Chelatococcus sp. HY11: one gene and its partner. The protein of the gene in region 2 interacts with the protein of the main gene of each other region in a pairwise test. Links are inferred from orthologs where the notes say so. Each region holds a gene or a part of one and is shown on either strand. Other genes may lie near its edges.

Evidence for each region. The genes of interacting proteins can lie anywhere in the genome.
Region 1: the proteins of KIO74_RS14565 (region 2) and KIO74_RS05895 interact in binary tests that used the Escherichia coli proteins (3 or more experiments, as listed by UniProt). The link is inferred for Chelatococcus sp. HY11 from one-to-one orthologs.

What each region holds. Positions count from the first base shown.
Region 1 is NZ_JAHBRX010000001.1:1,255,303-1,258,379, forward strand. The notes cover bases 110-3,070. They hold KIO74_RS05895 (ABC-F family ATP-binding cassette domain-containing protein), read left to right. Parts: upstream 110-633; coding sequence 634-2,508; downstream 2,509-3,070. Other genes in these bases: KIO74_RS05900 (hypothetical protein), read left to right, coding at 2,830-3,070. In the rest of the region: KIO74_RS05890 (Crp/Fnr family transcriptional regulator), read right to left, coding at 1-30; more of KIO74_RS05900, read left to right, coding at 3,071-3,077. UniProt on the Escherichia coli protein: Genetic data indicate it may be involved in ribosome assembly or function.
Region 2 is NZ_JAHBRX010000001.1:3,177,842-3,181,458, reverse strand. The notes cover bases 55-3,555. They hold KIO74_RS14565 (2-oxoglutarate dehydrogenase E1 component), read right to left. Parts: upstream 3,216-3,555; coding sequence 255-3,215; downstream 55-254. Other genes in these bases: sucD (succinate--CoA ligase subunit alpha), read right to left, coding at 3,526-3,555; odhB (2-oxoglutarate dehydrogenase complex dihydrolipoyllysine-residue succinyltransferase), read right to left, coding at 55-162. Also shown: more of odhB, read right to left, coding at 1-54; more of sucD, read right to left, coding at 3,556-3,617. UniProt on the Escherichia coli protein: E1 component of the 2-oxoglutarate dehydrogenase (OGDH) complex which catalyzes the decarboxylation of 2-oxoglutarate, the first step in the conversion of 2-oxoglutarate to succinyl-CoA and CO(2).

The DNA of each region.
Region 1 (3,077 bases), 1.9 Mb from region 2 along the record:
GAAGAACGGAACACGCGTCAACTGCAACATCGCCCCGATTCTCACCTTCCGTCCGCATCGTCCGGACCTGAGGGAACGGGGTCAAGCGGCTTTAGCTCCCGTCAGCGGAGCTACCATCGGAAGTGCCATCGGATGCGCTGCGAAAGCAACATATCTTAGCGCGCCCCGCCCATTTTTGCCGGGATTGCACGCATTTTGTTTCAACATTCAAGCAATATGCGGCCGAAAGCCCTTCACCGCCTTATGCGGCCGGTAGCGGAACCATGGCGGGAACACCTTCGGGGACCTGGACCGGCGCATGTATCGCAGGCCAGACGCGCGGATCGGCGCGCAGACCCTCAACACGGGAGACGCTTCCCGCCCCCCCCACCACCAGGGCAATACCCATCACAAGGCCGCCGACGGCAACCGCCAGAGCGGGAACGGAGAACAAACTGACATCGAGACGCATGACTTTGGCCGAATCACATGTTGTCCACAGCTTTTCAACACCATGTCCTCACGTTTGTCCAAGGCAGCATCGCGACCGGACTATGTCGAAGGCAAGGCAACACACGCAAAGTAACACCCGCAAATCGCTCGCATCCACACACAGCACTTGCGGGAAAAGCCCTCAAACGGCACAAGACTGCCATGCTGCAGATCAACGAACTGACCTATCGGCTCGGAGCACGCCTCCTGATCGATCAAGCGACCGTCGCGGTCCCCAGCGGGGCGCGTGTCGGCCTCGTCGGTCGCAACGGCGCGGGCAAGACGACGCTCTTCCGGTTGATACAGGATGAGATAGCGGGCGAGTCCGGCAGCATCACCCGGCCCAAGAACTGGCGCATCGGCGCGGTCGCGCAGGAGGCGCCGGGAGGGCCGGAGACGTTGATCGAGGTCGTGCTGGCGGCCGATACCGAACGCGCCGCCCTGTTGGCCGAGGCCGAAACCACGACCGATCCCATGCGGCGCGCCGATATCGAGATCAGGCTCGTCGATATCGACGCCCATTCGGCGCCGGCCCGGGCAGCCTCCATCCTCCATGGCCTCGGCTTCGACGCGGAAGCACAGGCACGCCCGTGTTCCGCCTTCTCGGGCGGCTGGCGCATGCGGGTCGCCCTTGCCGCGGTGCTCTTCACCGAGCCGGATCTGCTGCTCCTGGACGAACCGACGAACTATCTCGATCTCGAAGGGACGCTCTGGCTTTACGACTATCTCGGGCGCTATCCCCATACGGTGCTCGTCATCAGCCACGACCGCGAGCTGCTCGATACCGCCGTCGACCACATCCTGCATCTCGACCAGGGCAAGCTCACGGTCTATCGCGGCGGCTACACCTCCTTCGATCGCCAGCGGCGGGAGAAGCAGGCCCTGCAGTCGAAGGCGCGCATGAAGCAGGAGGCCGAGCGCAAGCATTTGAGCGCCTTCGTCGAACGCTTCCGCGCCAAGGCCTCGAAGGCCCGGCAAGCGCAATCGCGCCTCAAGCGGTTGGAAAAAATGGAGCCAATCGCGGCGGTGGCCGGCGAAGAGGTGCTGCCTTTCCATCTCCAGGGGCCAGACCGCCCCCTCTCCCCGCCCCTCATCGCGATCGAGGGCGTGGGCGCGGGCTACGGCGACCGCACCGTGCTCGATCGACTCAACCTCACGCTTCTGCCGGACGACCGCATCGCGCTGCTCGGCTCGAACGGAAACGGCAAGTCGACCTTCGCCAAGCTCCTCTCCGGGCGCCTCGCGCCCATGAAGGGCCAGGTGACCCATTCGCCCAAGCTGAAGACAGCCTATTTCGCCCAGCACCAGCTTGACGAGCTGAGCATGGCCGAGACGCCGTTGCAGCATATCGCGGCGCTTATGCCGGATGCCCCGCAAGCCAAGCAGCGGGCGCGCGCCGCCCAGTTCGGCTTTTCCGGCGCGCGCGCCGAGACGCCAGTCGAGAAGCTCTCCGGCGGCGAGAAGGCGCGCCTCCTCATGGGCCTCGCGGCTTTCGGCGGTGCCCATCTCCTGATCCTCGACGAGCCGACCAACCACCTCGACATCGACAGCCGTCAGGCTCTCGTGGAAGCGATCAACGACTACACCGGCGCCGTCGTCCTCATCAGCCATGATCGCTTCCTCATCGAGGCCTGCGCGGAGCGCCTGTGGCTCGTCTCGAACGGCACCGTGAAGTCCTACGATGGCGACATGGACGACTATCGCCGCCTCGTGCTCGGCCTCGACAAATCCGGCAGCGGCGGCAATCGCGAGCCGGAGATCAAGGCGCCCGCCGCCGCGCCGGCCCGGCCCGCCGGCGCGGCGCGCCCATCCCTCAATGCCATGCGCAAGCGCGTCACGGAACTAGACGCGCGCATCGCGAAGCTGACAGCCGCCATTGAAAAGGTCGACACCGCACTTGCCGACCCCTCCGCCTTCAGGGACAATCCGACCAAGGCTGCGGAACTCGCGCGCATGCGCAACGAGGCCGCCGAGGCGCTTGCGCGAACGGAAGACGAATGGCTCGACGCGACGACGATGCTGGAAGACGCGCAATAATGATCGGAGCGACACACATACGCCGATCATCGCAGAAAAACACACCATATATATAATTTATATTAATATCGTCATAAATAATAAAAACAAAATTAATCGGAAAACATCATTGTTTATGCATTACATGCATCGCGAAAAATATTCGCCGATCGATACTACGTGACACTTTTACATGTCACCGATGGCGGACACCTTATGAAGCTCCTCACTCTTCCAGAGATCGTCAGGAGAATTCCTGGCGCCCGAGGTTTCGGCAAATCAGTCGCCCGTGCAACGGGGGTGATACCCTCGAAACGCGGTAGCGAGACCAGAGCCCCCTGCATGCTGGAAGGCCCTACAGAGCCGGCCTCTTCTCGATCCAGCCCCGTTCCGCCCCCAAGGGCCAAGAGGCAGCAGCAATTTGCTGTCTCTGTCGGAGCCAGCCGGGAGGCTGAGCCAGAAACCCCGAAACAGCGACGTCAGGGACTTGTCTATATTCCCATACGCTCCGAGAAATTGAGGGAGCTGGCCAGGATCTGGAACGAGCAGAGATTTTTGGCGGGAAAGGGCCTTTACGGCATCCTCCACAA
Region 2 (3,617 bases):
GCCGGCGGCCGGAGCGTTGACCTCCAGCGTCACCTTGTCGGTTTCGAGTTCGACGAGCGGCTCATCGGCCTTCACGGCCTCGCCCTGTTTCTTGAACCACCGGCCGATGGTGGCCTCCGTCACGGATTCGCCGAGGGTCGGCACACGGATTTCGGTCGCCATGATGTTCGCTTCTTGCTGTCTTCCGGCCGGGCCGGATGCCTGACGATCTAAGGCCTTGCGGCCAGCTTGAGGGGGCGGGGCGAAGGCTTCCCTCAGGAAGCCAGCGCCTCGTCAAGGAAAGCCTGCAACTGTGCCAGATGCTTGGACATCTGGCCGACAGCCGTGGAGGCCGAGGCGGGACGTCCGACATAGCGCGGACGCGTCGCCTTGAGGCCGGAATGGTCGAGCACCCATTCGAGATAGGGTTCGACGAAGTTCCACGACCCCATGTTCTTGGGCTCTTCCTGGCACCACAACACCTCAGCGTTGCGGAAGCGGGAAAGAATGCCGGCAAGCGTCTTGGCCGGGAAAGGATAGAGCTGCTCGACGCGCAGGAAGAAGATGTCGTCGATGCCGCGCTTCTCGCGCTCCTCATAGAGGTCGTAGTAGACCTTGCCCGAGCAGATCACGACCCGGCGGATCTTCTCGTCCTTGACGAGCTTGATCTTCTCCTTCGGCAGACGCTCGGCGTCATCCCGCAGGATGCGGTGGAAGCTCGTGCCTTCGGAGAGCTCGTCCAGCGTCGAGACGCAGCGCTTGTGGCGCAGCAGCGACTTCGGCGTCATCAGGATGAGCGGCTTGCGGAACTCGCGCTTCAGCTGCCGGCGCAGGATATGGAAGTAGTTCGCCGGCGTCGTGCAGTTCGCGACCTGCATGTTGTCCTCGGCGCAGAGCTGCAGATAGCGCTCCAGGCGGGCGGAGGAATGCTCCGGCCCCTGGCCTTCATAGCCATGCGGAAGCAGCATCACGAGGCCCGACATCCTGAGCCACTTGCGCTCACCCGACGAGATGAACTGGTCGACGACCACCTGGGCACCGTTGGCGAAGTCACCGAACTGCGCTTCCCACAGGGTCAGCGCATTCGGCTCGGCCAGCGTGTAGCCATATTCGAAGCCGAGCACCGCCTCTTCCGAGAGCATCGAGTTGATGACCTCGTAGCGGGCCTGGTTCTCGTCCAGGTTGTTGAGGGGCGTGTAGCGGTCCTCGTTCTCCTGGTCGAGCAGCACCGAATGGCGCTGGCTGAAAGTGCCGCGCTCGACGTCCTGGCCCGACAGGCGGACAGGGTGGCCTTCAAGCAGCAGCGAGCCGAAGGCAAGCGCCTCGCCGGTGGCCCAGTCGATGCCCTGGCCTTCCTCGATCGTCTTGCGACGATTGTCGAGGAAGCGCTGGATCGTGCGGTGCAGATGGAAGCCTTCCGGCACCGTGGTCAGGCGCTCGCCCATGGTCTTCAGGGTCGCGTCCGGCAGGCCGGTCGCCCCCCGGCGCGGATCGTCGGCGTCCTCGCGGACAGCCTTGAGCCCTGACCAGCGGCCATCCAGCCAGTCAGCCTTGTTGGGCTTGTAGGTCTGCGCCGATTCGAACTCGCCCTCGAGCCTCGTGCGCCAGGCGGCCTTCGCCTCCTCGACCTCGCTTTCGGCCAGCACGCCCTCGGCCACGAGCTTCTTGCCGTAGATCTCCAGCGACGTCGGATGCTGGCGGATCTTCTTGTACATGATCGGCTGGGTGAACGCCGGCTCGTCGCCCTCGTTATGGCCGAAGCGGCGGTAGCAGAACATGTCGATGACGACAGGCTTGTGGAACTTCTGCCGGAACTCGATGGCGATCTTCGCGGCGAAGGTCACGGCTTCCGGGTCGTCGCCATTCACGTGGAACACCGGCGCCTCGACCATCTTGGCGAGATCCGACGGATAAGGCGAGGTGCGCGCATAGCGCGGGTTGGTCGTGAAGCCGATCTGGTTGTTGATGATGAAATGCAGGGAGCCGCCGGTGCGGTGCCCCTTCAGGCCGGAGAGGCCGAGGCATTCCGCCACGACGCCCTGGCCGGCGAAGGCCGCGTCGCCATGGATGAGGAGCGGCAGCACCTTCGAACGCTCGACGGTGTCGCCGAGCTGGTCCTGCTTCGCGCGCACCTTGCCGAGCACGACGGGATCGACGATCTCGAGATGCGAGGGGTTGGCGGCGAGCGAAAGATGGACGCGGTTGCCGTCGAACTCACGGTCCGACGAGGCGCCGAGATGGTACTTCACGTCACCGGAGCCTTCCACGTCGTCAGGCGCGAAGGATCCGCCCTTGAACTCGTGGAAGATGGCGCGGTGCGGCTTGCCCATGACCTGCGCGAGCACGTTCAGACGACCGCGGTGCGCCATGCCGAGCGCGATATCGCGAACGCCCAGCGCGCCGCCGCGCTTGATGATCTGCTCGAGCGCCGGAATCATCGACTCGCTGCCGTCGAGGCCGAAGCGCTTGGTGCCGGTGTACTTGACGTCGAGGAACTTCTCGAATCCTTCCGCCTCGACGAGCTTGTTGAAGATCGCGCGCTTGCCCTCGCGGGTGAAGCTGATCTCCTTGTCCGGCCCCTCGATGCGCTCCTGGATCCAGGCCTTTTCGGTCGGATCGGAGATATGCATGAACTCGACGCCCAGCGTCTGGCAATAGGTGCGCCGCAGGATCTCCAGCATCTGGTTGATGGTGGCGAACTCGAGACCGAGCACGTTGTCGATGAAGATCTTGCGATCGTAGTCCTGCGGCCCGAAGCCGTAGGTCGAGGGGTGCAGTTCCTCGTGATCGCCGCGCGGTTCGAGCGCCAGCGGATCGAGATCGGCATGGAGGTGGCCACGCATGCGATAGGCGCGGATCATCATGATAGCGCGCACGCTGTCGCGGGCCGCCTGCTCGACCTCGGCCTGGCTGAGCTCGACGCCCTTCGCCTGGGCCTTGCCCTTGATCTTGTCGCCGATCGCCTTCTCGACGCCGATCCAGTTGCCGTCCAGCGCCGAGACGAGCTCGCCATTGGCGACGATCGGCCAGTTCGGCCGCTTCCAGGACGCGCCGCGCGCGTTCTCGACGATCGTCGACCCCTCGTCCTTCAGCCCGGCAAAGAACGTCTGCCACTGCTCGTCGACGGAGGACGGGTTCTGCTGGTAGCGGGCGTAGAGCTCCTCCAGATAGGCGGCATTGCCACCGTAGAGGAAGGAAGTTTGAGCAAAGATGTCGTTCACGTCCTGGCGTGCCATCGTCTTCATCCTGGCCGGGACCTCTGCAACACACGTGTGGGTGCGGCTGCGAAGGCATATGCGCGGCCATCGAAGGCCGGCTTCTCCCGCCGCAACCCGGTTTCGCGGCGAGAGGGACCGCCTGGGGCGCTCCCGTTTCGATCAAACTGGATCTCTTGGATCCCCGCCGGTCATATGGCGATCGAACCGCAATATTCCCAGAAGGTTTCCAGACCCTTTCCTCTTCGACCCTCAGATGAGGATCTACAACGTCCGGACAAGACAGATGTAAACCTGGTCCGGCTAGCGCCGGACCAGGCAAAAAGCTGTCTTATCCCTTCAAGACCTCAACCAGGGTCTTGCCAAGGCGGGCCGGTGAAGGCGACACGCGGATGCCCGCCGCCTCCATCGCCGCGATCTTGT